3 regions of the Flavobacterium sp. GNP011 genome follow, and region 1 is predicted to be linked to each of the others. Evidence: riboswitches for the same ligand, from Rfam matches in the RefSeq annotation. Region 1 holds a riboswitch; each other region holds the start of a gene.

Region 1 (10,595 bases):
TCAAGTTCCCTTAAAAAACGAGAGAACCGATCTTGTTAAAGAAACCATTTCCTATTACCAATCAGCATCTGATATCCTAAAGAATAAAAAATATCAAAAAATAAATTAACAAAAAAAAGCGGGTGAAACATAAGTATCACCCGCTTCATTTTTAAATTATTACAGCTTATTCTTTATCGCTTGTTAAACCAAAAAGATTCCCTTTCAAATACGTCTTCATGTCTTTTTTTAGCAATTTGCTATTTCTTTTAGTCAATTCTGGAGTATCTAAATTGCTCAAATCAGGTTTTCCTGCATTTACCCAAGCCGTATACCAAAAACTAGCTGTAACAGTTATAGCTTTTCGCATTTGCTTTTCAACCATTCCGTTCATATCAGCATGCAATTGTTTTGCATATTCATCAGAATACATGGTACCTCCGTATTTATTTTTTACAATTTCACCAGCTGCATCAGTAACAAAAATTTTGTTTTCGGGTGTTGCTGTTCTTAATTCTTTATCAATCGCTAATAACGGCTCTACTAAGCTGTGTGTATCAAAAATCAAATCCCAAGTTGCTTTCTCCACATTTTCTAAATACACACCTTGTGGAACGTTGAATTTATAATCCTTAGCAAACAACTCTGGTAAGCGGCTTTCCCACAAAGAATGAATTCCTTTTTGATCTGTATTTTGACCGTCATGATTATCTGAAGTATGCAAAGGCATGTGACCATCTGCAATGTAATGTCCTAAATCACCAGCAATAAAAAGGATTTCGTTTTTTCTCTTTTCTTTGAAAGCCTTTGTTAATTTCACCATTAAATCCTGAATATGCCAAGGTAAGATTCCATTTTTGGTTAAAAACTTTTCGTCATATTTTGCTTTAGCTTCCTCCATTGTTTTAGGAAAAGAAGCTGCATCACCAAAGTTTTCCATATCAAAATAATGACGTGGTGGTTCCATTTTATCATTCAAAACATTGCGTCTTAAATCTGGAACTGTTGATTCCTGAGTAATAAAATCAATATGATTGTAAAAGAAAGTCTGCAGTGGTTTAGGCAATGCCATAACAGCTGCTCTGTTGATACGCTCATGACCAATTACGCCCCATGAAATTAAAAAAAAGGCAACTCCAACTGACGATAATGCAATAATTGTAGATTTAAATTTAAAATTTTTCATTAAATGTTATTTTTTTAAAGCAAATGTATTTCATTAATTTGTGATAATAAAGAAAAACATTTTGAGATTATGTTAAATCCTTTCTAAATAATTTTTTGATTGAACTATAATAATTATCTAAATGTTTATTTTTAAATTTAAAACAAAACAATCCATATAAAAGTAAAACTCGCAATACAAATCCAAAGTATTATTCCTTGAACAAGTGGTCTAAATCCAACTGATTTTAAAACCTTTCTATTTAAACCTGCTCCAATCAAAAATAAGGTAATCGTGAGTCCTATTTTAGAAATGGAAACCAATTGCGGTGCAAAAATCTGCACTTGTGGCAAATATGTATTGGCAACTAGCACCAAAATAAAGAATCCGATAAAATATGGAATTTTCACTTTACCCGATTTGTTTTTAAAAATAAAAGCCGTGAATAAAGCAACTGGAATAATCCACAATGCCCGAGCTAATTTTACGGTTGTCGCTATTTGCAATGCCTCAGGACCATATTTACTAGCTGCTCCAATAACAGAACTGGTATCATGTATTGCGATGGCACACCACATTCCAAAATCACTTTGAGAAACATTAAAATAATGACCTATAGCCGGAAATAGAAATAAAGCAACCGAATTTAGTATGAATATCACTCCTAGCGCTACCGAGGTTTGTTTTTCGTCAGATTTGATTACTGGTGCAATTGCTGCTATAGCACTTCCACCACAAATTGCAGTTCCACAAGAAATTAAATGAGATGTTTTACTTTCAACTTTAAACCATTTACCCAACAAAATTCCTAAAATCAATGTACTAACAATTGAAATAATGGTAAATAAAAAGCCTTCCTTTCCTGCAGCCATTGCGCTTTGAACATTCATACCAAAACCTAAACCAACAACTGAAAATTGCAACAAGTAATTGGTAGCTTTTTGATTCCATACTAAAAAAGGATGCCCAAATACATTAGCCACAATCAATCCTAATCCTAAAGCAATTGGAGGAGAAACAAAAACGGTGGTACAAAGTAAAAGCATCCCAACAAAAAAGAGTTGTTGAATAAGTTTACTTTCGCTAAAAAATAAATAGGATTGTTTATGAATATCTTTATGAGGAATTTCCAATGTAAAGTTGTTGTATTAGTACTTTACAAAGGTGCGTACATTAATCTAAAAGCGCCAATTGCAAATTATAATCTACTATAACTTTAAATTATAATGATTCGAAATATTTTGAATAAACAATTCTGACAAAGAATCTGTTTTTCCTTGTAATGTAATGATATAAAAATAACGTTCTATTACTAAGTCTTTAATGTCTAGAATAGCCAATTCATTGTTTTGAAGCTCTTTTTGCACCGCATGAATTGACATAAAGGCAACACAATCAGAGTTCAATAAATACGATTTAATACTTTCAGTACTTCCCAATTGCATTTCTACTTGCAAATCAGAACCTTTAATTTCAAAAGGTTTTAAAGCATGCTCAATTACTTCAAGTGTTCCTGAACCTTGTTCACGTATTAAAAACTGCATTTTTTTAAGGTCAGTTAGCTCAATCTCATCTCGTTGCACCAGCGGATTGGAGCTATTACAAACTAAAACCAATTCATCTTTTAAAAATGGTATGTATTTTATTAATTTATTTTTAGACTGCCCTTCTACAATGCCTATTTCAATTTCTTGCTGTACCAATGCATGCTCAATTTGTTCCGTATTGCCGTTTAACAAACTTACTTTGACGTCCTGTAGTTTTAAATGAAATTTAGCTAATAATGGCGGAATAATATATTGTGAAATTGTCGTACTCGCACCCAATCGCAACAATCCTGAGCGCTTATTAATCAGCGTACTCATGTCAAAATCGATCTCACGATACATTTCAAAAATATTTTTGGCATGTTTTAACAATACAGTTCCAGCGTGTGTCAATGCTATTTTAGAACCGTTTCTATCAAATAATTTAATTCCGTATTGTTCTTCTAACTCTTGTATGTGCTTTGAAATGGCGGGTTGAGTGATAAACAATTCAGTTGCAGCTTTTGTAAAACTCAATCGATTGGCAACAGTATAAAAAACTTTTAGTCTAAAATCCATAATAAATCTGAATTATAGTAAACCATTGTATTTACGTACAAACCATTCTGTAGCAAGTGAAATAGCAATAATTATGAGTAACCAAATCCAGTCTATCAATGGTGTTTTAACACTATTGCTTTTTTGAATCGCTTTGTATTCTTGACTATCGAGTAGGGTTTTTATTAATTGTTCTTCTTGATTTGCAAAAAATACCATTCCGCTAGTATGAGTTGCTAATTGGCTTAGTTTTTCAACATCTGAATTTACAAATTGCTTTTCAATATCAAAATCTAAAATTTCAAAACTACCTGTATAGGACGTTTTAGAATTAAATTCTTGAACTACAAAATCATAAGATCCCGCCTTTAAACCATCAAGATTGACTTTGTAAGTATTGTTCCCTTTAACTAAATCGTAATTTTTAGTTTGCTTATTGCTTTTGTTTTTTAACGAAATAGATAGTCGAGCTTTTTCATCAAATTCATAATTTTTATTAAAAAACTGAGCCATAATTTCAATAGGCTCTCCTGAGTTGTAAAAACGTTCATGCTCCACCACCAATGATTTTTTGGAATTGTTTGAAGCTAGAAACTGAATAATTTTATCAAGAAAAACATCGTATTTTTCAAAAGATTTATGAGTTACATGAGACTGCAAACGCCATTTCCAGCTATTCTCTCCCATTAAAAAAGCATTTCTACCAGATTGACTTTCTGCAAAAACTAGTAAAGGCATTTTCGTATCAATTGCTCTAATTCTTGACGATAACAATACGGTAACACCCGCATTTGTAGTTATAGTGCCAAATGGATTTTGGAGGGGAGGGAAATTTTCAAAGCCAATGTTTTCAGCGGCAAACAAATTAAATTGATTATTAAAAACAGGTAAATAATCCTCTTTTTGCCCACTCATTTTAAAATTAAGAGAATTTTGCTGATTGTTCAAAAAATTAAAATCGGTACTATTACCAGTGATAATAAAGCTGTTGATTTTCAATTTTTTATTGGCATCAAAAACTGATTTAAACTCTGAATTAGGTTGATACAAAATCAAAACCGAATATGGTGTTAAATCTTTAATATCATTTGGTTTAACAACAGTAACTTTACGCTGTACATTAGCTTCTATTGCTCGTTTTAACGCTCCTAAATCCGGATGATTTATTGCTGATACTATTGCAATATTTGTTTTTTGATCTATAACATCAACTGCAAAATTCTTTACATTATTAAAGGTGTTTTTTTCTTTTACCTTTGAAGTAATTGTCGCTTTATAAAGTTGTAATCCTATTTTATCTGCAGGTAAAAACAACGTTAGGGATTGTGTTCGTTTTGAAGGAGAAAAACGCATGCTTTGCTTATTCAAAATAGTTTTCCCTTGAGACAATGAAAAATCAGCTTCCATAGCTTTTGTACCTGAATACTGTAAAAATACTTCTACTGGAAATTTATTTTTATGAAAAGCATACTTATTCACATTCAACTGATTGATTTTAAAATCAAGATAAGTAACAGTATCCCCTACTACAAGAGGAAATACTCTATTTGATGGATCAAAACTATAAACATAGTCGTTACCTGATGTTTGATTTCCATCAGTAAGCAAAACCGTTGGGAAAACTGTATTTTTAAATATACTTTTTAGATTGTTCGCTACAAGATCAATATTGGTTTGACTGCCTTTAAAATCAATATTTGATAACGGACTAAAATCCTCAGAAAATTGAAAAACTTGAACGTCAAATTTATCATTCAAAGCCGTATTGCTCTGAATGTTTTGGAGAATTGCTTTAGTTTTCTTTTCATTTTTAAGAAAAGCTATAGAACTCGAATTATCAACTACAACGGCAAGAGGTGTCTTTGTGATGATTAAATTATCTCGAGTTATTATCGGATTTAGCAATAATAAAAACAGACAAAAGATAGAGGTAAAACGAAAAAAAGCTAAAAACAAACTCAATTTTGATTTGTTTTTAGCTTTGTGTAAATATTGAAAATATGACAATACGCCCGCTATTAATAATGATAAAACTAATAGTAGCAAGGTAGATGTTGTCATGTAGTGTTTATTAAAATATTTTAAATTTGAAAACTTAAATGTAATCTAGAATTCAATAAAAGTGTAGAATGAATTAAATACTCATTTCGCAAACCTAAGTAAGCATTCCTCCACAAACATTCAATACTTGCCCTGTAACATAAGCACTCATATCAGATGCAAAGAAAAGACACGCGTTAGCCACATCCTCTGTAGAGCCACCTCTTTTTAACGGAATTCCATCTCTCCAGCCTTTTACTACATCTTCGTTTAACTTCGCAGTCATTTCAGTTTCAATAAATCCTGGCGCAATTACATTACAACGAATATTACGAGATCCTAATTCCAGTGCTACAGACTTTGAAAAACCAATTACACCCGCTTTTGAAGCCGCATAGTTCGTTTGTCCTGCATTACCTTTTACCCCTACCACTGAACTCATATTGATAATCGATCCCGCACGTTGCTTTAAAAATGTACGTTGAATCGCTTTTGTCATGTTAAAAACCGATTTCAAATTCACATCCATCACGTTGTCAAAATCTTCTTCGGACATACGCATCAATAAATTATCTTTTGTGATTCCAGCGTTATTAATCAATACGTCAACCGTTCCAAAATCAGCCAAAACAGCATCCACAAATGTTTGCGCTTCGTTAAAATCTGCAGCGTTTGATTGATATCCTTTTGCCTTAATACCTAGAGCGTTTAACTCATTTTCTAAAGCCATCGCAGATTCTACTGATGAACTATATGTAAAAGCAACATTGGCTCCATGTTTAGCAAAAACCTCTGCAATCCCTTTTCCAATTCCGCGACTTGCGCCTGTGATAATGGCAACTTTTCCTTCTAGTAATTTCATATTCAAAAATTAGTTTATTTTTTATTTGAAGCTATTCCTGCTATTCACTGCAATCTTTTAGGTCCGCTGTCGCGTACCCAAAAGGATTTCCGTTGCTATCAGGGCTAAAAACGACTTGCCAAATATATACTATTTCCTTTTTTAAAAAAAATTTAGCTTTGATTATGAACAATAATTTTTACAATTAAACCTTCAAAAAACGGTATGCTAATTTATCCCAAAAAGCAGCATAAATAGCAATCAATGTAAATACTAGTAAAAACAAATGATACCACGCATTACTTAAAATATCTATAAAATTTAATTTACCATTTGCATAGTTTAATATCAACAATATTTGAGCACCATAAGGCAATATACCTTGTATTACACATGAAAAAATATCTAATATAGTAGCCGATTTTTTAGCGCTCAATCCGTATTCATAATTAATTTCCTTTGCTATGGGCCCCGTAATAACAATAGAAACCGTATTATTTGCAATAGCTAAATTTGCAAAACCTACTAATACTCCAATTCCTGTTTGTGCTGATTTTTTACTTTTAATTCTTTTCTTTATCTGATTCAAAACCCATGTTATACCACCAGCCTTGTCCACCATAGCTGCTAATCCACCTGTAAGCATTGAAAGTAAAAAGATATCTGTCATGCTTGTAAATCCTTCATAAATTTTCTGAGTAAACTCCATTACTGTAAAAGAATCATTGTAAAAACCAATAAAACCAGCAATTATGGTACCTAATAGTAAAGTGTAAAAAACGTTGACACCTACAACTGCTAAAATTATCACTAAAACATAAGGTAAGATAGCCCATAAGGAGTAATCACTTTTTGCAATATCCACAGAAACAACATCTGAATTAAATCCCAAATAAAAGAAAATTAAAACAGTTACAATTGCCGCCGGAAGCGCGATAAACAAATTAATCTTAAACTTATCTTTTAAATCACAACCTAGAGATTGAGTGGCAGCTATAGTAGTATCTGATATCATTGATAAATTATCTCCTAGCATAGAGCCACCAAGTAAAGCGCCTGCTATCAATGGCATTGAAGCACCACTTTTATCAGCAAGTGATATTGCAATAGGTCCTATTGCAACTATAGCTCCAACAGAAGTACCTGTAGCAGTTGATAAAAACGAGGCTATTAAGAAAATTCCCAACGGAAAATACGCTGCATCAATGGTATTAATACCTAGGTTCACAACTGCATCAACTCCACCCATGGCTTTACTCACCACAGCAAAAGCGCCTGCAAATAAATAAATCAAACACATGGTTATAATTTTACTATCACCACAACCAGCAATTAAAGTATCAACTTTATCTTCTGTACTGTTTTTAAATAAAATAAAAGCAGCAACAATGCCTACTAAAACAGCAACAGGAGAAGGAAAAGCATAAAAATCATTAAGCAAAATACCTGCACCTAAAAAAGTAAAAATAAAAATAAATAGCGGAATCAATGCAAAAGGATTTCCAGATTCCTTAGTAAAATTTGTCATAAAAATAATTTTAAATTAAGTGTTATGACGAAAAACAAAGCTGGTATTGGGAATGTAACAACATTTTTTCCAAAAGATTTGGCTTATCGTTTTAGCACCTTGCTTGTTGTTGCAGGTTGCTATCCTATTGAAGGATTCGTGATAACGGGTGCAAAAGTAATTAATATTTTATGATAAACTAAACAAACACTTTAAAATTTAAAATATTATGCAATATTTAACAAGTGGAACTTTATTTAAAATTAAAAATCTCATAAAATAAAGTGTTATCAAATTAAAAATCATCATAAATTAAACTATTTTTGATAAACATAATCTAAATAATATCAAAATAAATGATATAATTCATATAATATTAACATTAATAGAATCATTATGAAAAAATTCACATTATTAATCGGCTTAATTTTAGTTCTAAGTTGTAGTAAAAATGATGACGCAAATGAATATGTGGCTATTGATCCCTATCCTAATATTACAACAACATTTACCGGCAAAATAAATGTTAACAAACTGGATAATTATTCGAACCAAACGATTCCTAGCTATATCACTAAAGATAATACTGCAGGGAATGCCATTACAGATAAAGGTGCTACTTTAGGACGGGTCTTATTCTACGATAAGAATTTATCGTCAAAAAATACCATCTCCTGCTCCTCTTGTCACATTCAAGCAAATGCTTTTGGAGATGTTGCAGCAGCTAGTACAGGAGTAAACGGAACAACTAGTAGACACTCCATGAGATTAATAAATACTAGATTTTCAAATGAAAATAAATTCTTTTGGGATGAGAGAGCTTCAACTTTAGAGAATCAAGTAACCCAACCTATTCAAGACCATATTGAAATGGGTTTTAGTGGTACATTAGGCGATGGCAACTTTACTACATTAATTACTAAACTACAAAACATAGGGTATTATAAAGAATTGTTCAAGTTTGTATACGGATCCGAAGATATTACTGAAAACAAAATTCAGTTAGCTTTATCACAATTCGTAAGAAGCATTCAATCATTCGATGCAAAATATGATGCTGGTCGAGCTCTTGTTGCAAATGATAACCAACAGTTTCCTAATTTTACAGCTCAAGAAAACCAAGGTAAAAATTTATTTTTAACACCGCCTGTTTTTGACGCTACCGGAAATAGAACAGCAGGAGGTGTAGGTTGTGCAGCTTGCCATCAAGCTCCTGAATTTAGTATTGATCCAAATAGCAGAAACAACGGCATAATTGGTATTCTAAATGGAAATGGAATTGATATTAGAAACACTAAATCACCATCACTTAGAGACTTGGTAAAAGCAGATGGAAGTACCAATGGCGCCTTCATGCATACCGCAAATTTGAATACGCTTCAAAATGTAATTGGCCATTACGGCACAATAAACCTAGCTATTGGAAACACGAATCTAGACCCAAGGTTAAGGCCAAATGGTTTTGGTCAAAAATTAAATTTAAATGCCTCAGAAGTAGACGCTTTAATCGCCTTTCTAAAAACCTTAACTGGAACAAATGTCTATGTAGATACAAAATGGTCAACACCTTTTAAATAACAAAAAAGTCCCCAAATCTACATTTGGGGACTTATAATTTTTAATCAATATGAACTTAAAAAGCTACATTCCATCTTGGTAATTTTCCATTTTCATCAAAGAAATTTTGTAAAATTACACCTTCAACTGCAGTTGGAATTCCTTTTGTGTCTGTATTAAATGTTTCATACCAAACAACTTCAAGTGTGGTGATATCTTCAATTTTCATTTGTGCTGGCCAAGAATATTTTCTTCCCGTTTTAGCAAATTGATGCCCCTCTACAATCTTGTCATAAAGCCCGCCATTTTTTGCTTTTAAAGCACCATTATTTTGAACAGTTCCTGTAGAACCTACCATAATTAACTCTTTTGAATCACCTATGGCATACACTAAAAACACACCTGATCCATCCGAAGCATTGCAAACTTCAGCAAGACTATCTTCAATGGTGAAAGAAAATTGATTGGTAACTTTGAATTTTTCTAATTCTTTGTACATATATAATATTTATTAGGAACTGGCCATGAACATTACTCTACATGTTGTAGAACAAACCATAACAAGTTCATTTGCGTTTTATTGATTTCACTGTAAAATCAGATTTTCAATAAAGTGCAAAGGTATTTTTTTTAATTCTATTTATCATAAAAAAGCCTCACAAATTGTGAGGCTTTACTATTATTTAGAAAAAGCTTAGATTAACCTAAAACTTCTTTTACTTTTTTACCAATTTCAGCTGGTGAATCCACAACGTGAATACCACATTCTCTCATGATTTGTTTTTTAGCCTCAGCTGTATCGTCAGATCCACCAACAATTGCACCTGCATGCCCCATTGTACGTCCTGCTGGAGCAGTAACTCCTGCAATGAAACCTACAACTGGCTTACGGTTTCCATCCGCTTTGATCCATTTTGCAGCATCAGCTTCAAGTTGACCACCAATTTCACCTATCATTACGATACATTCAGTCTCTGGATCATTCATTAACAATTCAACAGCTTCTTTTGTAGTTGTTCCAATGATTGGATCTCCACCAATACCGATAGCAGTTGTTATTCCTAAACCTTGTTTTACAACTTGATCCGCAGCCTCATACGTTAAAGTTCCTGATTTAGAAACTATCCCTACAGTTCCTTTTTTGAAAACAAAACCTGGCATAATCCCTACTTTAGCTTCACCTGGAGTAATAATTCCAGGACAGTTAGGTCCTATCAATCTTGCATTTCTTTCTTTTACATAACTGTTAGCTTTTATCATATCAGCAACAGGAATTCCTTCGGTAATTGCAATGATTACTTTAATTCCAGCATCTGCAGCTTCCATTATAGCATCAGCAGCAAAAGCTGGTGGTACAAAAATGATAGTTGTATCAGCACCTGCTTGGTCTACAGCATCTTTTACAGTATTAAATACAGGTCT
Region 2 (10,595 bases), on a different contig from region 1:
ACGTATTGTTCGTTTTAGAACGGTAGGTGACATGAGTTGTACGGCAGCAGTTGATTCTTACGCAGCAACAATTTCTGAAGTAGTGGGTGAAATCAGATCTTCAACAATTTCAGAAAGAGGCGCTAGAATCGACGACAAACGTTCAGAAGCAGCGATGGAAAAAAGAAAACAACAAGGATACTTTTAGAATACCAATTGAAAGATTTAAGGATTTAAAAATTAAAAGATTTAAGGTAAGGAGTTTTTAAAACTTGAAACTTTAAACCTGAAACAAAAATATTAAAATGGAAGTTTTAAAAATAGCAACAGCAGGAAGTGTAGATGACGGTAAGAGTACCTTGATTGGGAGGTTATTGTATGATACACAATCGTTGACAACAGATAAGCTGGAAGCAATCGAAAAAAGCAGCAAGCAAAAAGGATATGATTATTTAGATTTTTCTTTGGCTACGGACGGTTTAGTAGCCGAAAGAGAACAAGGAATTACCATTGATGTGGCGCATATTTATTTTTCGACAGCCAAAAAAAGTTACATCATTGCTGATACTCCTGGTCACGTAGAGTATACGCGTAACATGGTTACAGGAGCTTCGACCTCGCAAGTATCGATCATTTTAATTGATGCTCGTAAAGGCGTAATTGAGCAAACCTACCGCCACTTTTTTATCAATAATTTATTGAGAGTAAAAGAAGTTATTGTGGCGATCAACAAAATGGATTTGGTGGATTATTCAGAAGAAGTTTTTAATAAAATCAAAGCGGATTTTGAAGCCTTAAATGCTAAAAGTACTTTCAAAGAACAAAACGTGAGTTACATACCGTTAAGTGCTTTGACAGGTGATAATGTAGTAGAATCATTAGGAGGAATGCCTTGGTACCAAGGACAAACCATTCTGGAGCATCTGGAAGCTTTAGAACCAGCCGATGTTTATGAAAAAGGTAAAGCGCGTTTCCCTGTTCAAACCGTAATCCGACCAAAAACAGAAGAATACCACGATTTTAGAGGTTATGCCGGAAAATTGTATGGAAATAATATCAAAGTGGGTGATGCGGTAACGGTGCTGCCTTCTTTAACAGAATCAGTGGTGACAAATATTCACTTTTTTGATAAGCAATTTGAGGAAGCAACTGTGGGCTCGTCGATAACCATTGAATTAGAAAATGATATCAATGTAACTAGAGGCGACATGATTGTAAAATCATCTGAATTGCCAAAAGTAGAGAAAGACATCAACACCACCGTATGCTGGATGGACAGTAAAAAGTTGGTTCCTGGTGCTAAATATTTTGTACAACACAATACCAACAGAGTTTTGGCTAAGATTGACAGTGTGAAAAATGTGATTGCAACTGATTTCTCAGGAACAACAGAAGCTTCTCAACTAGCCATCAACGAAATTGGCGAAGTAAATATTAAGTTAAGCAAAGCCATTTATTTTGATGCGTATAACGATAATAAATCAAACGGCGCCTTCATCTTAATTGATGCAACAACCAACACAACAGCAGGAGTAGGATTTATAAAATAACCTTTAGCTATTGGCTTTAAGCCTTCAGCAAAAATGTAAAATGAATTTCATAAACAGCTAACAGCCCAAAGCTAATAGCTAATAGCTTATAACAAATGGAAAGTTTTAGAACCGAAATTGAAGATCCGATTGTTCAAAAAGACATAATCGATTTAGAAAGAAAAATTGCTTTATTCCGTGACGGAAAAATTGATGACGAGCGTTTTCGTAGTCTGCGTTTGGCACGAGGCGTTTACGGGCAGCGTCAGGAAGGCGTGCAAATGATTCGTATTAAATTACCTTTTGGTAAAGTAACTAGCGAGCAACTCGTGCGCATCACAAAAGTTTCTGATGAGTATTCAACAGGGCGTTTGCACATTACAACGCGTCAAGATATCCAAATTCATTACGTGAGTTTAGATAGAACACCGCAACTTTGGGCTGAGTTAGAAAAAGACGATGTTACCTTAAGAGAAGCTTGTGGAAACACAGTTCGAAATATTACCGCTAGCGAAACAGCAGGAATTGATCCAGAGGAACCTTTTGATGTGTCTCCGTATGCGCATGCGATGTTTCAATTTTTCTTGAGAAATCCGGTTTGTCAAGAAATGGGACGTAAATTCAAAATGTCTTTTTCATCATCAGATAAAGATACCGGTTTGAGTTATTTACACGATTTAGGATTTATTCCAAAAATTGTAGACGGTGTAAAAGGTTTCAAAGTAATGTTAGGTGGAGGTTTAGGTTCACAACCGAGTCATGCTGAATTGCTGACAAAGTTTATTCCGGCCAATCAAATCATTCCAACTACCGAAGGGATTTTAAGAATTTTTGACCGCTACGGTGAAAGAGCCAAACGTTTAAAAGCACGTTTGAAATTTTTGTTGAAAGAAATAGGGAAAGACGAATTTTTACGATTGGTAGACGAAGAGAAAAAAGCGTTGTCACTGCATACAGTCGAAATTGACACCACTGCTTTTGAGGGTGCTATTGCAGCGCCTTTATTAGAAGTTCCAAAAGTCGAAATTGAAGATACAGTAGCTTTTGAAGCGTGGAAAAAATCAAATGTAATTCCGCAAAAACAAGCGGGTTATGTGGCCATTGGAATCAAAGTACAATTAGGTGATTTTTATACTGATAAAGCGAGAGAATTAGCGCATTTGATAAAAAATTATGCAGCAAACGAATTGCGTTTTACGTTGCGCCAAGATATTTTAATTCGTCATGTAAAAGAGGAAAACCTTCCTTTCTTTTACCAAGAATTAGCCAAATTAGATTTTGTAACCACAGGCTACAACACGATTGCTGATATTACAGCTTGTCCAGGTACTGATACGTGTAACTTAGGAATTGCGAGCAGCACTGGAATTGCAGTAGAGTTAGAACGCGTTTTAACTACTGAATATCCGCAGTACAGCAACAACCGTGAAATTACTATTAAAATTAGTGGTTGTATGAATGCTTGCGGGCAACATAATATGGCCGAAATTGGATTTCAAGGAATGTCAATCAATGCGGGAAAATTAGTAGCCCCAGCCTTGCAAGTTTTATTAGGCGGTGGAAACTTAGGAAACGGATCTGGAAGATTCTCTGATAAAGTAATCAAAATCCCGAGCCGAAGAGGTCCAGATGCTTTGCGATTGATTTTAAATGATTTTGAAGCCAATGCAAACGGACAATCGTTCTTGAATTATTATGACGCTCAAGGCGAAAAATATTTCTACGAATTTTTGAAACCATTAGCCGATGTAACCAATCTTACCGAAGCTGATTTTATTGACTGGGGAAATGCAGATAATTATGTAAAAGCAGTTGGGGTAGGAGAATGTGCGGGAGTTGTAATTGACTTGGTAGCTACTTTATTATTTGAAGCGAAAGAAAAATTGACTTTTGCTCAAGAAGCTTATGAAGATGCAAAATGGTCGGATGCTATTTATTTGGCGTACGCCGGATTTGTCAATGGAGCCAAAGCATTATTACTGGCTGAAAACCAAAAAACAAACCACCAAGCGGGAATAATCGATTTGTTTGATACCGTTTTTGTGGCTACAAATACAATTCAATTGCAATCTTCTTTACGAGAACTTGTGTATCAAATCAATCAAAATGAACCTTCTGCCGAATTTGCTAAAAAGTACATTCAAGATGCCATTGTGTTTTTTGATGCCATCGAAGCGTATAGAAATAAAGACTTAGCTGATGCTTAACAAGAAACAACCCATCGTAACATTAGTTGGTGCAGGTCCTGGCGATCCTGATTTACTGACGATCAAAGGCGCCAAAGCATTAGCAGAAGCGGATGTGGTATTGTACGACGCCTTGGCCAACGAGGAGATTTTGACGTATGCACCCAAAAAAGCCATTAAGATTTTTGTAGGCAAACGCAAAGGCTGTCATGAATATTCGCAAGATCAAATCAACCAATTAATTGTAGACAATGCTTTGACGTACGGTCATGTAGTTCGTTTAAAAGGAGGCGATCCTTTTATTTTTGGACGCGGAAGTGAAGAAATTGATTTTATAGAAAGTTTTGGCATACCTACAGCGGTGGTGCCTGGAATTTCATCCTCTATTGCTGTTCCGGCTTATCAAGGGATTTCATTGACCAAAAGAGGCGTTTCTGAAAGTTTTTGGGTAATTACAGGCACAACTTCTGACAGGAAATTGTCAAATGATGTGGCTTTGGCTGCACAATCATCAGCAACTGTGGTTATTTTGATGGGAATGAGCAAACTCACTCAGATTATCGATTTGTTCCAAAATGAATCTAAAGGTGAAACACCGGTTGCCATTATTCAAAATGGAACTACCGCTCAAGAGAAAATTGGCGTGGGAACCATCAACACCATTGAGCAAGTGGTGACGCAACAACAATTAAGTTCGCCTGCCATTATCGTCATTGGCGAGGTGGTTAAAGAGAGCAATAAATTAAAAGGTTTTTACGAAGAATTTATAGCCAAAGAATTAAAATAACAGTGGAGAGAAACGAATTATATCCTATTTTTTTAAAATTACACAACCTCAATGTGCTCATTGTGGGCGGCGGAAATGTGGGTTTAGAAAAACTATCGTTTCTGTTGAAATCCAGTCCTAATGCCAATGTTGAGGTAGTAGCACCTTGGTTTTTACCAGAGTTAGAAACCTTGGCGGCAAGCCACCCAACAGTGAAGTTGACCTACAAAAAATTCAATCGCTGGATGCTCCGTAAACGCCACATGGTGATTGCCTGCACCGATGATTTGAAGGTGAACAAGAGGATTTATGATTTGTCCCGAAAAAGATATTTGATTTGTAATATTGCTGATACACCGCCTTTGTGTGATTATTATTTGGGCGGAATTGTAACCAAAGGGAATGTAAAAATTGCCATTTCAACCAACGGAAAATCACCCACTACAGCCAAACGATTGCGAGAGTTTTTTGAAGAAATAATTCCAGACGATATCAATAAAATGGTCGATAATCTCAATCAATACCGAAAAACGCTGAAAGGTAATTTTGAGGAAAAAGTTCAAAAAATGAATGAAATCACCGAGACGCTTAAAGCAAAGTAAACACAAGACAGAATCTCAAGTTCATAGAAAAAAGCTAAGATGTAATAGTTCTTAATAATCAGTTTCTGTTTTTTTAACTAAACAGAATGGTGATATTTGTACTCAATTTAAAATAAAAGTATTGAGCTCCTAGGTTCAATACAATAACATATATAAACACAATTAACAATTTCCATTACAGCCTACAATTACAATTGGAAGCAAAACAAAGGATACTAAATTAAATCAAAATGATTAAAACAGACATACTCATTATTGGCGCAGGGCCAACAGGTTTATTTGCAGTTTTTGAAGCAGGATTATTAAAATTAAAATGCCATATATTAGATGCTTTGCCACAAGCAGGAGGGCAGTTATCAGAGTTATATCCTAAAAAACCTATTTATGATATTCCTGGATTTCCAGAAGTATTAGCTGGTGATTTAGTAGATAATTTAATGGAGCAAATCAAGCAGTTCGAACCAGGATTTACCTTGGGTGAACGTGCCGAAACCATCGAAAAACAAGAAGACGGAACATTTATTGTGACTTCAAACAAAGGCAAGAAATTCCATGCACCAGTTATTGCTATTGCTGGTGGATTAGGTAGTTTTGAACCAAGAAAACCATTGATTGAGGACATCGAATTTTACGAAGATAAAGGAATTAAATACTTCATTAAAAATCCAGAAAAATTCCGTGATAAGCGCGTAGTTATCGCTGGAGGTGGAGATTCGGCTTTAGATTGGAGTATATTCTTGGCAAATGTAGCTTCAGAAGTGACTTTGATTCACCGTCGCAACGAGTTTCGTGGAGCTTTAGACTCTGTAGAAAAAGTACAAGAGTTAAAGACTTCTGGTAAAATTAAAATGATTACACCAGGTGAAGTAATAGGTTTAAAAGGTGCCGAACATCTTGAGGCAGTTGTAGTCGAGGAAAACGGCGCACAACGTACCATCGAAACCGATTATTTTATTCCGCTTTTTGGTCTTACGCCAAAGTTAGGTCCTATCGGTGACTGGGGATTAGAAATCGAAAAGAACGCCATCAAAGTAAATAACTCTTTAGATTACCAAACCAATATTCCTGGAATTTTCGCCATTGGTGACGTAAATACCTATCCAGGAAAATTAAAATTGATCTTGTGTGGATTCCATGAAGCCACTTTAATGTGTCAAGCGGCCTACCAAATCATTAATCCAGGAAAGCGTTATGTGTTAAAATATACTACCGTTTCTGGTGTAGATGGTTTTGACGGAACTCGTAAAGAAGCTCCAAAAGCGGTTGTAAAAGCAATAGTGTAAATAAAGTTGCAGAGTTACAAAGGTTCTGAGTTGCTAAGATTGGTTAAAATCTTAGGAATTCAGAACCTTTTTTTATTTTAAAGTTTTGCAACAAACTACCTAAGAATCTTTAAAAAAAATACTTGCAATTGTTAGCGCTATGTCGTTCCTTTGCACTGTTCCTATATTTATTGAAAGTTATCACGAAAGGCGGAGGGAAAGACCCAATGAAACCTTAGCAACCCTTTATTTTTTAAAGAAGGTGCTACATTCTACTTTATACAATCAGTATCAAAGATAGATAACACAAGAATACTTCTACAGTATTTCTCAAACCTTTTCTTGACAACATATCGAATTTTTTAGAGCAGATAAATGGCGCTTTTCAGTCATAATCGTTCCCGCTTTCCGTTACAAACGAAGTTCACTGAACTCCGTTTAAAATGAAAGTTTAGTGAAGTAATCTTTTATTTTTTAAAGAAAAAAATAAAAGGATTTTCACTGCAATCGGGGCTAAAGAGTTAAAATAGTGAACTTTTGTAATTATTATTCAAAAGTATAGATTTAGAATATTTTCTAGATTTTAATTATCATAAGTTATGTCAAATATTATGAAAGCATCAGCAGTAACTCCCCCTTCGGGGGTTAGGGGGGCTCTTTTAGAAAGAATACTCATCCTTGATGGAGCTATGGGAACCATGTTGCAACGTTACAATTTCTCCGAAGAGGATTTTAGAGGAGAACGTTTCAAAGATTTTCCGCATTCGCTAAAAGGAAACAACGATTTATTGTCGCTCACTCAGCCACAAGCCATAAAAGACGTTCATGCCGCTTATTTTGAAGCTGGAGCTGATATTGTTGAAACCAATACCTTCTCAGGAACCACGATCGGTATGGCCGATTATTATCTGGAAGAATATGTGTATGAATTGAACTATGAGTCGGCAAAAATAGCCCGAGAAGTAGCCGATGATTTTACCGCTAAAAATCCAGACAAACCTCGTTTTGTTGCGGGTTCCATTGGACCCACGAACAGAACAGCAAGCATGTCGCCAGATGTAAACGACCCAGGTTACAGAGCCGTAACTTTTGATGATTTGCGCATTGCGTACAAGCAACAAGTAGAAGCGCTTATGGATGGTGGTTGCGATTTACTTTTGGTAGAAACTATTTTTGATACCTTAAATGCCAAAGCAGCACTTTTTGCCATTGAAGAGGTAAAAGGCGAACGTAATCTTGATATTCCAATTATGGTTTCAGGAACGATTACCGATGCATCTGGAAGAACACTTTCGGGACAAACGGTTGAGGCTTTTTTAGTTTCAGTATCGCACATACCGTTGTTGAGCGTAGGATTCAATTGCGCACTTGGTGCCGATTTATTGAAACCGTATTTACAAACCTTGTCACAGAACACGTCGTTCAACGTATCGGCGCATCCTAATGCAGGATTGCCCAACGCCTTTGGAGAATACGACGAAACACCAGAACAGATGCAAGCTTTTATCAAAGAATATTTAGACGATAATTTGGTCAACATTATAGGCGGTTGTTGCGGAACAACACCAGCACACATCAAGTTAATTGCAGATATCGCTAAGGAATACAAACCTAGGGTTTCTAATGCGGTGATGTAAAAGAATAATTTATTGTTTTTAATTATTTATTAAAGTAAAATGGATAAAAAAGCTGAAAGCCTTTCAGAAATAATTGAATTAATTAAATATCAATTTAGTTCATTTAATAATATTGGCGGTATACAGAATTTTTGGTTTAGAGCTGAAAAAGATTTTACTCCTTTAGAAAATAGAGAATCTTTAAAAAATAAAATTGATTTAGTACCTTTTACTCCATTACTCCCTAATGCTTATAGGTGTGTAGGTCGGGTTGATGAAGAAGATTATAATGATATATTTAGGAATACAAAAGACGTTGAAAATAATTTAAAAGCAGAGTTTTTAAGAAATTCAATGATGTTTTTAAATCAAAACAGAATTGAAAATAATAGCTGGAATAATTATTTTTTAATGCAGCATTATGGATTAAGAACCCGTTTATTAGATTGGACCGAAAGTGCATTAGTTGCAATATATTTTGCAGTTAAAGATGATAATAATAAAGATGATTTTAAAATATGGGTTTTAGATCCTCACAAATTGAACCAAACAACATATAGTAATTATACAAGTATTAATTCGACTATGATTTATTTTCCACAAAGTTCAAAAAAAGAAGATTTATATGAAGATGGAAAATTGGTTATAGATGAATTTTGCAGGAAATATTTAGAAATGGATTTTGAATCAAATAAAAAGGCTTTTCCATTAGCAATTTATCCGTATCTGTTTGACGAAAGAATGAAAGCACAAAAATCTTGCTTTACAATTTTTGGAAATGAAATTAATGGTTTGCTAAATAACTCTAATAAGGATATGTTTTTGAGAAGTATAGTTATTGATGGATGCAAGAAAAATGAAATTAAAAAAGAATTAAGATGGTTAGGAATTTCAGAAGAAAGTATTTATCCTGGTTTGAATAGTAATTGTAAATCAATTCAAGAAAAATATAAATGAATTATATCTGCTAGTTAACCCAGCTACCGCGAGCGTCCCGCTCGCAGCATAAAAGTTCCGTAGGAACGACTTATTTTATAGCAACGGATTTTAATCCGTTGGGATGTAAGAGGAAAATTCATTCCGTTATCAATTAGAAAAATGGAATCGTTTCATTGAAATAAAAATGGGTTGAATAGCACAACGCCCGCGTGAGGGATAGCAGTGGCATCCTTTTGTGAAGCGATAGCGGAACAAAAGATAGAACGAATAGCCCGACCCGACTTTTTTTGGAGGGACACGCCCAAAAAAGAATTAAAATAAAATGGTAAGGTTTCGAAAACTTTGCAATAAATAAAAAAATAAAAACTCAGTCTAAGTGTCTTAGTAACGGAGTAACTGAAAATAAAGAAATGGCAGAAAAAAGAAGAAACCTAGTATTATCAGGATTGGAGCCCTTAATCATTACGCCCGAAAGTGTATTTGTGAATGTAGGGGAACGAACCAATGTGACAGGTTCGCGAAAATTTCTTCGATTGATTAAGGAAGAAAAATACGATGAGGCGCTTGATATTGCGCGCCAGCAAGTAGAAGGCGGTGCACAAATCATCGATATCAATATGGATGAAGGAATGCTTGATGGCGCATATGCGATGACAAAATTCCTGAATTTGATTGCGGCTGAACCGGATATTTCGCGAGTTCCGATTATGATTGACAGTTCAAAATGGGAAATCATTGAGTCCGGTTTGAAAGTTGTACAAGGGAAATGTGTTGTGAATTCGATTTCGTTGAAAGAAGGCGAGGAAGCTTTTGTACATCATGCTAAATTGATAAAGCGTTACGGAGCGGCGGTGATTGTGATGGCTTTTGACGAAGTGGGTCAGGCGGATAATTACGAAAGGCGTGTTGAAATTTGTCAGCGTTCGTATGATATTTTGGTGGGAATTGGATTTCCGCCACAAGACATCATCTTCGATTTGAATATTTTCCCAGTAGCAACAGGTATGGAAGAGCACCGCTTGAATGCGTTGGATTTCTTTAGAGGAACCAAGTGGGTTCGCGAAAATTTACCGCATGCACATATCAGCGGTGGGGTGAGTAACGTTTCGTTTTCGTTCAGAGGAAATGATACGGTTCGTGAGGCGATGCACTCGGTTTTCTTGTACCACGCCATTCAAAACGGAATGACAATGGGGATTGTAAACCCAGAAATGTTGTCGATTTATGATGAGATTCCGAAAGATTTATTGGAACATGTTGAAGATGTGATTCTGGACAGACGCGACGATGCGACTGAACGTTTGCTCGATTTTGCTGAGAATGTAAAAGGCGATGGATCTAAAACAAATGAAAAGGCGGTATTAGAATGGCGTTCTGGAACGGTTCAAGAAAGAATCACGCACTCATTAGTAAAAGGAGTGGATGCGTTTATAGAAGAAGATGTTGAAGAAGCGCGACAAGCCGCAACAAAACCCATTGAAGTAATCGAAATCAACTTGATGACGGGAATGAATGTCGTGGGTGATTTGTTTGGTTCGGGTAAAATGTTTTTGCCACAAGTGGTGAAATCGGCACGTGTAATGAAAAAAGCAGTAGCTTATCTTTTGCCGTTTATTGAAGCGGCAAAGCAAGTTGGGGATAAATCTGGGAACGGAAAAATCCTGATGGCGACCGTAAAAGGAGATGTTCATGATATTGGAAAAAATATAGTTTCGG
Region 3 (10,595 bases), on a different contig from region 1:
AATCCAATCTTTCGCTCCCATTAATTTTTGAAAAAACATCATTTTTAATGGTGTAATAAAAACCAAAAGAGTCGTATCCTAAAAAATCATCAGCATCCACAGCAATCGTGTTCAATTTTGTTGCAATTGTTTTCTGATTTTGACAAAAACCTATTGCTGAACAGTAAAATAGGGTCAAAAAAACTAATTTTTTCATAAAGTAAAAGTACAATTAAACCAAAAGCGTAATTGATTGTCTTAGTATTTATTTAACAGTATCGTTGTAACAAAAATACTATTATCTACTCTTATTTATTAAAAACCATCAAGATGCAAAGATTAATTTTAACATTGGTAATCGCAGTAGTTTCCTTTTTAGGGTTACAAGCGCAGGAATTTCAAGGAATGGCCGTTTATGAAAGTAAAACGAGTACTTCTGATTTTAAATCCAGAATGGAAGGCAACAAAAACATGACGCCTGACATGCAAAAAATGATTGAAGAACGAATGAAAAAAATGTTCGAAAAAACATTTATTCTCAACTTTAATAAAACGGCTTCCATTTATAAAGAAGAAGAAAAATTAGAGGCTTCAAATCAAGCAGGTGGCGGATTCCGAATGATGTCAAGCTTTGCAGGAGGCGGGGGAACTTATTATAAAAACGTAAAAGACAAACAATACAGCAACGACAAAGAGTTCATGGGTAAAGAATTCTTGGTTAAAGATTCGCTTACAAGTCTAGCTTGGAAAATGGAATCCGAAACAAGAGTAATAGGCGGGTATACTTGTTACAAAGCTACTGCAACAAAGAAACCAAGCGCTACAGATTTTAGAAATATGCGTCCTCGTAAAGATGATGCTGAAAAGAAAGAAGGAGCAAAACCTGCTGAGGAGAAAAAAACCAATTTTTTGGATGCTGTTGAGGTGTCAAAAGAAATCGTAATCACTGCTTGGTATACGCCTGAAATCCCAGTGAGTCAAGGACCTGAAGGCTATTGGGGTTTGCCTGGATTAATTTTGGAAGTAAATGATGGACGCACAACTATTTTGTGTTCAAAAGTAGTTTTAAACCCAAAAGATAAAGTTGAGATTAAAGCGGTTGCAAAAGGAAAAGTAGTTTCGCAAAAAGAATATGACGAAGCCGTGATGAAAAAAATGGAAGAGTGGAGAGAGATGAATCAAGGACGTGGCGGAAATGGCGGCATGCAAATGCGTTTTGGAAATTAATCCGAACACCTTAGAAATATACCCAATTAAAATGAGAAAAATTTTATTACTGATCGCCTTCATAACGGTCTCAATTTCTTTTGCACAAAATATCCGTTTGGAAGGATTGGTTCAGGACAAAACAAAACTGCCGTTGGAAATGGCCAATGTGATGGCGGTGAACCAAACGACCAAAGCCATGGATGCGTACGCCATAACTACGGATAAAGGAAAGTTTACCTTAAATCTTAAATCCAATACAACTTATGTAATCAAACTAAGTTATTTGGGAATGCAAAATAAAGAAGTCACTGTAACTACACTTGCCGAAAATATGGTTCAAAATATTACCATGGAAACTGGTGGTATTGAATTAGACGGTGTTGAAATTGTACGCGAAATGCCTGTTTCCATCAAAGGGGATACCATTGTTTATAATACAGATTCGTTTAAAACAGGTGAAGAGCGCAAGTTGGAAGACGTATTCAAAAAGCTACCTGGGTTTGAAGTAATGGCTGATGGACAAGTACAAGTTGAAGGGAAAAAAGTGGCTAAGTTGTTTGTAAATGGCAAGCCCTTTATGGAAGGAGATACGAAACTAGGTTCTAAAAACATTCCGTCTGATGCGGTTGATAAAGTGCAAGTACTGCGTAATTTCAACGAAGTATCGCAAATGAAAGGACTTGAAAACAACAATGATGATATTGCACTGAACATCAAACTTAAAAAAGGAAAAGATAAGTTTTGGTTTGGTGACGTGAGTGGAGGATTGGCTAATGATAAAGGATATCTCTTTAACCCAAAAGTATTTTACTACTCCCCAAAAACAAGTATCAACGCCATTGTGAATTTGAATAATATTGGTGAGGTATCATTGACTTCTGCTGATTTTTTCAGGATAACGGGTGGTGCTCGAAATACGATTGGTCGAAGTGGAACTTCTCTTACCTTAAACCGAAATTTCTTTGGACTTTCTGGTGGTGATAATGTAGCCAAGGCGAGTGACAAATTTGGGGCGTTAAATTTGAATCACTCCGTTTCAAAAAAATGGACTCTATCTAGTTTTGCAGCCTATTCTTCTACGTTTAATCAGTCTATTACCAATTCAGAACGTGGTATTTTTGAACCGAACACGACCAACATTGCTACTTTAGAAAATAGAAAAAACAGAACAGATTCCAAAAACAATGCTTTCATTGCCAAATTTGGTTCTAAGTACAAAGCTAATGATAGCTTTCAACTGGATTATGACGCGTTCTTTAGAAAAAATGACCAACAAGATGTAGACAACAGTCAAACTAATTTCACTTCTACTTCAAACGGAAATACGGTAACTAATAATAATACAGTTATTGCTTTTCAAAAACAAGCACCAGCCTCTTTCAACCAGAGTTTGAACTTGTTTTACACGCAAAATCCAAAGTCTACATGTGTACTGGAAATGCAACATCATTACGAGGATGAAGATCCATTTTACAATCCGCAACTTTCGGTAAATCCGTATCAAAATGCAAATTCGACAAATCCGAACGATCCAAGCGCTGTTTTTGTAAACGAAAATGCGCTGAATATCGAGCAATCTCGTTTTGTTAAAACCAATAAACTAGATGCTAAAATCGATTATTTTTATCAAATTTCGAACAAAAGTATATTGAATGTAACAGCGGGAAATACGAATGCTTTTCAATCGTATAATTCGAGTATCTTGCAAATTCTTCAAGATAATTCAGTAAATCCGGTGGAGCAAGCGGCCTATAATAATGATGTGCGTTATCATTTTAATGATGCTTTTATAGGGTTGCATTATAAGTTTATTAGAGGTAAGTTTACCTTTAACCCTGGATTTTCTGTGCATCAATACAATACTTCTAATGAGCAATTTGCATCGCCATTCAAACTTAATTTTACTAGATTATTGCCTGATATGTTTGCGCGTTGGGATTTAAAAAAATCTGAAAATTTGACCTATAATTTCAATGTTCGAAACGGTTTTAACGATGTAAATGCCTTGGTTGAAGGTTTTATCTTTACCAATTTTAACAGTTTATCACGAGGAAATGCAAAATTAGAAAACTCACTTATTACCAGCCATCGATTGAATTATTCTAAGTACAACTTGTATAATTTTACTACGATTTTTGCAAACATCAGTTATACAACGACCAAAGATCCAGTAGTCAATGGAGTTTCTTTTCAAAGTATTTATTCCACTTCGGATCGTTTGAATTTGGACGCCGAAAATGAAAACTTGAACGGAAATGTATTTTACTCTAAAAGTTTTCAAAAGTACTATAAATTAACGGCAGGAGTTAATGCAAGTTGGAGTAAGAATTTTGTTTTGAACAGAAGAGTTAGTAACGGAGCAACTCAGGAATTTATTCAAGGGATCGAAAATGTGAATCACGGATACAATTTGGCTTTTGCAACGCAGTTCAAAAAATATCCAAACGTAGATTTGGGTTATCGTGTGAATTTCTCAGAGCAAGCATCAAATAAATTTACAACTCAAACTCCAACAGTAAAATTAAATTATTATTTCTTGAATGGTTTAAATGTCAACTGGGATTATGCATTTAATCGTTTTAAAAATGAAACCAACGGCATTACAAACGATTTCAAAATCATGACGGCAAGTTTGAATTACATCAAAAAAGACTCGAAATTTGAATATCGAATTCAAGTAAACAATTTATTGAACACCAGATCTAGATTGAACAACTCTTTTAGTGTAAATGGTTTTAATGCGAATGAAAGTAGAATTTTGCCTCGCTTTGTAACCTTTATTGTAAAGTATAATTTATAGGTTTTATTTCGAAACAAAAGGGGATTTAGTTGTAGCTAAATCCCCTTTTTTATATACTTTGTTTTGATTTTTTACAATCCAAAAGTAGGTTTAACTTAGTCAACAGAATAAATTTTTTGATTCGTTTTTATTAGTGTTTCATCAGTGATTAATTTTGAAATCTTTTGCTGTGTGGTTTGTAATTCTTTTTTTCTATGTTTGTAGCATAAAATTATTCTTACGATTTTTTGGAGTTCTTAGCTTTTTCGTGAAAAATGAAAGAGTATGATTTAAAATACAAATAAAAAAGTAAATAATTAAATCTAAACTTTAATCAGATTCGACTCAAATATTTTAAATAAAATATGAAATTTATAAAACTTGTATTCATGACAGTTGTTATACTTTGTTGTAGAGGTATTGTTTTTTCACAAACAATTTCGGGAGTGGTTCGAGATTCCCTTAACGATAGACCCATTGGTTACGTTAATTTTAATTTAATTAAATCTAAAACTGGGTTTTTAAGTAATGATCAGGGATTGTTTCGTTATAAGTTAAATAAAGTAGATGGGCTAATGACTGTTTCTTATTTAGGATATCAATCGATATCAGTTGACCTATCTAAATATAAGGAGAATAAAGATTATAACCTAAATATTGCGTTATTGCCAGTGCCAATAGAACTTGATTCAGTAACTGTGTATGATAAAAAAGTATCATATTCAGTTATTGCATTACCAGTAAAAGAGGCATCTACATTCAACCGTAATCTTTTGAAACACAGGGAGTGTATTTTAATCAATAATAGTTTAGAAAAGGATGGGTTTCTAAAAGATATTTCGGTTAATTTTGAGACAAAACACAATAGCTACAAGCAAACCGTTTTAACTCATTTTATATTTAATTTCTATGAATACAATGTTTCAACTAATACACCTGGTGATCTTATTGAAGTTGTGAATGTTGTAGGTGAGACAAAAGGCAATTTTTTTAAAAGATATTTTGACTTAGAAAAGTATAAAATTCAATTTTCTAAAAATGGTGTTTGTGTTAGCTTAATTGTTGTCGAGAGAAATGCTGTAGACAACACAACCGATAGCGATGATCTTAATAACGTATATAAGTCTGTCTCAGATTTATTCACTTTTTCTGAGAATGTTTCTAATTTTCAGATCCCATTGTGGATAAAAGGGAATAAATATCCAGATGAGTGGACTAATGACAAATTGAAATATTTGACAAATAATATTATAGGTTGTGATGTTAGTTTCAAAATTAAAGTAAAATCCCAACGATGAATTCTGATTGAGTTAAAGAGGACTTGATTATTGTTTATCTTTAGAAATTTTCATCTATAAACTAGAAACAATATAATAACGTATTAGTCAATTTTTTTTGGTTAAAACAGATTGATTTATATTCAATATATACCAAGTGAAAGGGGTAATCTATAAAAGGAAGTAGTTGTTTTTAGTAATTAGAAAGTGGAAAATTAATTAAGAATTTAAAGGAATAGTTCGTTTATCTAAAATAAAAAATGCCATTTCGAAAATTTATCGAAATGGCAATTTTAATATATAAAGATACTTTTTACAATCCAAAAGCAGTTTTTACTTGATCTACAAAATCTAATTTTTCCCAAGTAAACAATTCTACTTCAACTGTTTTTGTTAATCCACCTGGAGCAGAGAAAGTCTTAGTTACGGTTTCTGGAGTACGTCCCATGTGTCCGTAAGCAGCAGTTTCGCTATAAATTGGGTTTCTTAATTTTAATCGTTGTTCGATGAAGTACGGGCGCATATCGAAGATAGCTTCTACTTTTTTAGCAATTTCACCGTTGGTCAAATTTACTTTTGAAGTTCCATAGGTATCAATAAAAATTCCCATTGGCTTAGCCACACCAATTGCGTATGATACTTGTACCAAAATCTCATCGGCAACACCAGCTGCAACTAAGTTTTTAGCAATATGACGTGTTGCATAAGCAGCAGAACGGTCTACTTTACTTGGATCTTTTCCAGAAAAAGCACCACCACCGTGAGCTCCTTTTCCACCGTAAGTATCTACAATGATTTTTCTTCCTGTAAGTCCAGTATCTCCGTGAGGTCCTCCAATTACGAATTTCCCTGTTGGGTTAATGTGGTACTGAATAGCATCATTAAATAAATGAGCATGCTCCGGATTTTTAGCAATGATTCTTGGGATCAATATTTCGATAATGTCTTTTTTGATTTTAGCAAGCATAGTAGCTTCTTCGTCAAAATCATCGTGTTGCGTAGAGATAACAATCGCATCAATACGAGTTGGTTTGTTATCGTCGCTGTATTCTAAAGTTACTTGCGATTTTGCATCAGGACGCAAATACGTAATTTCGTTATTTTCACGACGCAAAACAGCTAATTCTTGCAATAATTTGTGAGACAAATCAAGTGCCAATGGCATGTAATTTTCAGTCTCGTTAGTTGCATAACCAAACATCATTCCTTGGTCACCAGCGCCTTGCTCTTCTTTGCTTGCTCTGTCAACACCTTGATTTATATCAGCAGATTGTTCGTGAATAGCAGAGAGAATACCGCATGAATTGGCTTCAAACATGTATTCACTTTTGGTATAACCAATTTTTCGAATCACTTCACGTGCAATATTTTGCACATCTAAGTATGTATTTGATTTAACCTCACCAGCCAAAATAACTTGGCCAGTAGTTACTAAAGTTTCACAAGCTACTTTTGATTCAGCATCAAATGCTAGAAAGTTATCAATTAATGCGTCTGAAATTTGATCTGCAATTTTGTCTGGATGTCCTTCGCTCACAGATTCTGACGTAAATAAATAGGCCATAAGTTTTATTATTTTATAAAATTAAGCGAGAAAAAATAATTGCTGAAAAGGTCTAAAGGAGAGTTCCTGCTTTAGCATTTTTTTACTGAAAATTATTCAGTATTCACAATGAATTAATTTCATTATGAAGAGGTTGCAATCAGTTCAAATTTTTCCTCTTGTATTTGGGTGCAAAGGTATGAAACCATTTTGAATTGCATATTAATCTTAACTTTTTTTTACTGTTTTATCTTTCGGAAATATTTTTTAAATCAAAAACAAAATTAGCGACATAAAAATTTTGTACTTTAAAAAACATTTGCGATATTTGATAATCAAAATAAGTAATCATGAAATCATTTATTTGCAATATGTTAAAGGTCGCACAGGGAAATTCCTGAGGGTTGCTTATTGCATAATTTGAACTAAATTATATAGTAAAGCTTCCCAATATTTGGGAAGCTTTTTTTTTGAAATACCACTAAGAATAAAAATTTATGAATACACTAAAATGCCAACAAAAAATGTATGCAATAGCGCCTATTTGTGCTGTTGTACTATTTGATATATCGTGACCCCGAAAGGACAGGTTGATAAAACTAAACCCCTTTTGGATTCGTATCTAAAAGGGGTTTGTTGCTTTTAGCACTACTGCAATTTTTAGAGAATAAAAAAAATAGCATTTGATGAAAGTTTTTTTCAAGATTAGGAACAAAAAAGAATAAAAAAATACAATAAAAATTAAATCATAGTAAAAACTGGTATTGAAGTTGATACTAAAAAGGAAAAATAATCAGTACACAATTAATAACTTAAAATGAACAACAATGAAAAACAACAATTATTTTAGTAAAGCAATCCTTTTAATAAGGCAAGGATTATGGGGGTCAAAAAAAAGTAACACTACTGCTCCAGTGGTAAATGAGCTAGTTCATCCTAGATTTGAGATGGATACAAATGATGATATTGCACTTAAGGCAGTGCCAAATTCATTACTTTTTTTAATGTATTCTAAGGAAAATGATGTCCTTTTTATCTAGTGATTGCAAATGTATTTTAACTTGTGAGGAAATACATTTTAAATTATGGTTGCTGTTTTAACGGAGTTTTGGTCTAAAACGACATATTTCTTTGTTAAAACAGCTTGCTTTTTGCATACTTTTGCGAATACCGCAAAATTAATTCAGTCTAAACTTTGCAGAAAAATTTGCTCAGAATAAAAATTAGTGCTTTATTTGCACTCACAAAGTTCACAACTGTATTGAAATGTTATAAAGAAAGGCAGAGGGATTAGACCCGATGAAGCCTTAGCAACCCTTCGATTTATCGGAGAAGGTGCTGCATTCTACCACGCCCATCGTGGAAAGATAACACTAAGAATTTGTCTAGATAACACCTAGCTTTCTTTCTAATATTTCCAAACACAAGTCCTAATTATAACAGATTTGAAATTGGAAAATAAACCAACAACAATTACATTACACAATTTCACCACGGAGTCGGGTGCAATTTATGCTATCCTAAACTTAAGTTATCAAGTTTTTGGGTTGCCTTTGTATACAGCTCCCATCGTTTTGGTCAATCATGCGCTAACCGGAAATTCGCAGGTGGTGGGCGATAATGGTTGGTGGAATGACTTAATTGGCGCCAACAAAACTATTGATACTACAAAATATACCGTACTTGCTTTTAATGTTCCCGGAAATGGATTTGATGGCGCTGTAATTGAAAATTATCTTGATTTTACAGCAAGAGACATCGCTAGAATTTTTATAAAAGGCCTTCATTTGCTTGAGGTTAAAAATCTCTACGCCATTATTGGAGGTTCTGTGGGTGGCGGAATTGCTTGGGAAATGGTTGCATTAGAACCAACAATAACCCAAAAATTAATTCCTATTGCTACCGATTGGAAAGCTACAGACTGGCTTATTGCCAATTGTTTTTTGCAAGAACAAATTCTTAATAATTCATCTAAACCTATTCAAGATGCCCGCGCGCACGCGATGTTATGTTATAGAACTCCAGAATCATTTGCGGCAAAATTTCAGCGAACAATTAATGAGGAGATAGCCATTTTTAATGTTGAAAGTTGGTTGTTGCATCATGGCGAAAAATTGCAACAGCGTTTTCAATTGGCATCCTATAAAATCATGAATCAATTATTGAAAACCATTGATGTCACTCGCAATAGGTCTTCGTTTGAAAATACAATCGAAGCTGTAACGGCAGAAATTCACATCATTGCCATCAATTCGGATTTGTTTTTTACCGCAAGTGAAAACAAAACCACTTTTCAAACATTACAAAAATTAAATAAAAAAGTCAGTTATCAAGAAATAGTTTCCATTCACGGACACGATGCTTTTTTGATAGAATACAAACAATTACACAATTTGCTTCAGGATTTATTCTAAGCTAAAAATACAACACAATGAAAATATTAAAATTTGGAGGTAAGTCGTTATCAAATGGTGACGGATTAAATAAGGTGGTTGCCATAATAACAGACAAAGTAAATCAGGGCGAGAAAATTGCAATTGTGGTTTCGGCACGCGGTAATGCTACGGATGAGTTGGAACAAATTTTAACCATTGCTTCTCAAAACGGAGATTACAAGCCACTTTTTGAAGATTTCAAAACCTACCAGCAAGATATTTACGACGCTGTTGATTTGTCTGAAGAGTTTACTATTTTAGAAAAATTGTTTGAAGGTGTAAGTCTGATTGGCGATTACAGCAAAAAAATCAAAGACCAAATTTTGTCTAAAGGCGAATTGCTTTCGGCAAAATTACTAACGGCCATACTTATAGAAAATGGAATCCATGCTCGTTTTACCGATACGCGTGAATTGATAAAAACGGACGCTAAATTTGGTGATGCACAACCCTTAGAACAGCTTTCGAAGAAAAATGTGGTTGCTTTTTTCAAGCAAAACACCGAAAATACGGTAAATGTAATCACAGGTTTTATTGGTTCTACCACTAATAATGATGCTACAACTCTAGGCAGAAACGGGAGTAATTATACCGCTTCGTTGATTGCGAATTATTTAAATGCCGATGAATTACAAAATTACACACACGTTGACGGAATTTATACTGCCAATCCTGATTTAGTTGTAGATGCTAAGAAAATTGATCACTTATCGTTTAATGAGGCGAATGAGATTGCAAATTTTGGTGCCACAATTCTGCACGCCAAAACCATCATTCCACTATTAGAAAAAAATATTCCGCTTCGAATTTTAAATACTTTCAATCATGAAAATAAAGGGACTTTAATTACTTCCAACTCTAACAAGGAAGGAATTAAAACGCTTTCGGTTCTTGAAAATGTGGCTTTGGTAAATCTAGAAGGAAGAGGTTTACTTGGGAAAACAGGTGTCGATGCTCGAATTTTTAGAGTAATGGGCGACAATAATATTAGTGTGAGTATCATTTCGCAAGGTTCATCAGAGCGTGGAATAGGCTTGGTTGTGGCTGCTGACAAAGCTACTACGGCCATGATTGAATTGGAAAAGGAATTCGAAAATGATTTCTATTCGAAAGATGTCAATAAAATAACTGTTGCTGATGATGTAGCTGTCATCTCTATTATTGGGCAGGATTTAAGCACGTTTCACAAACCTTACACGGCTTTAATCAAGAATAAAATAGTTCCAATTCTCTTCAATAATACGGTGACGGGCAAGAATGTGAGTTTGGTCGTAAAAAAATCACAACTTCACAAAGCCTTGAATGTGATTCACGGAGAGATTTTTGGCGTAGCCAAGAAAATAAATATTGCTGTTTTTGGTCACGGTTTGGTG

The links. Region 1 has a riboswitch for S-adenosylmethionine ahead of AC061E_RS13570 (Na+/H+ antiporter NhaC family protein). Riboswitches for the same ligand answer to the same signal wherever they lie in the genome.
Region 2: linked by a shared signal. The riboswitch ahead of AC061E_RS03075 (homocysteine S-methyltransferase family protein) and the one ahead of AC061E_RS13570 (Na+/H+ antiporter NhaC family protein) in region 1 are both predicted to bind S-adenosylmethionine.
Region 3: linked by a shared signal. The riboswitch ahead of AC061E_RS03145 (alpha/beta fold hydrolase) and the one ahead of AC061E_RS13570 (Na+/H+ antiporter NhaC family protein) in region 1 are both predicted to bind S-adenosylmethionine.

What each region holds. Positions count from the first base shown of each region.
Region 1 covers NZ_JBWJVJ010000018.1:17,906-28,500, reverse strand. Annotated here, with positions in the region: gene AC061E_RS13600 (LTA synthase family protein) at 1-109, shown strand, start outside; gene AC061E_RS13595 (zinc dependent phospholipase C family protein) at 167-1,165, opposite strand; gene AC061E_RS13590 (YeiH family protein) at 1,303-2,190, opposite strand; gene AC061E_RS13585 (LysR substrate-binding domain-containing protein) at 2,353-3,249, opposite strand; gene AC061E_RS13580 (hypothetical protein) at 3,262-5,289, opposite strand; gene fabG (3-oxoacyl-[acyl-carrier-protein] reductase) at 5,384-6,130, opposite strand; gene AC061E_RS13570 (Na+/H+ antiporter NhaC family protein) at 6,315-7,637, opposite strand; SAM-I-IV-variant riboswitch at 7,691-7,787, opposite strand; gene AC061E_RS13565 (cytochrome-c peroxidase) at 8,013-9,194, shown strand; gene AC061E_RS13560 (hypothetical protein) at 9,250-9,672, opposite strand; gene sucD (succinate--CoA ligase subunit alpha) at 9,873-10,595, opposite strand, start outside.
Region 2 covers NZ_JBWJVJ010000002.1:101,666-112,260, reverse strand. Annotated here, with positions in the region: gene cysD (sulfate adenylyltransferase subunit CysD) at 1-187, shown strand, start outside; gene AC061E_RS03100 (sulfate adenylyltransferase subunit 1) at 285-1,529, shown strand; gene AC061E_RS03095 (ferredoxin-like domain-containing protein) at 1,625-3,715, shown strand; gene cobA (uroporphyrinogen-III C-methyltransferase) at 3,708-4,481, shown strand; gene AC061E_RS03085 (precorrin-2 dehydrogenase/sirohydrochlorin ferrochelatase family protein) at 4,484-5,062, shown strand; gene AC061E_RS03080 (NAD(P)/FAD-dependent oxidoreductase) at 5,293-6,345, shown strand; SAM riboswitch class I at 6,520-6,632, shown strand; gene AC061E_RS03075 (homocysteine S-methyltransferase family protein) at 6,936-7,961, shown strand; gene AC061E_RS03070 (FRG domain-containing protein) at 8,001-8,897, shown strand; gene AC061E_RS03065 (vitamin B12 dependent-methionine synthase activation domain-containing protein) at 9,290-10,595, shown strand, end outside.
Region 3 covers NZ_JBWJVJ010000002.1:118,660-129,254, reverse strand. Annotated here, with positions in the region: gene AC061E_RS03175 (hypothetical protein) at 1-196, opposite strand, end outside; gene AC061E_RS03170 (GLPGLI family protein) at 310-1,206, shown strand; gene AC061E_RS03165 (carboxypeptidase regulatory-like domain-containing protein) at 1,238-3,988, shown strand; gene AC061E_RS03160 (carboxypeptidase-like regulatory domain-containing protein) at 4,357-5,265, shown strand; gene metK (methionine adenosyltransferase) at 5,558-6,808, opposite strand; gene AC061E_RS03150 (hypothetical protein) at 7,615-7,827, shown strand; SAM riboswitch class I at 8,054-8,161, shown strand; gene AC061E_RS03145 (alpha/beta fold hydrolase) at 8,239-9,201, shown strand; gene thrA (bifunctional aspartate kinase/homoserine dehydrogenase I) at 9,219-10,595, shown strand, end outside.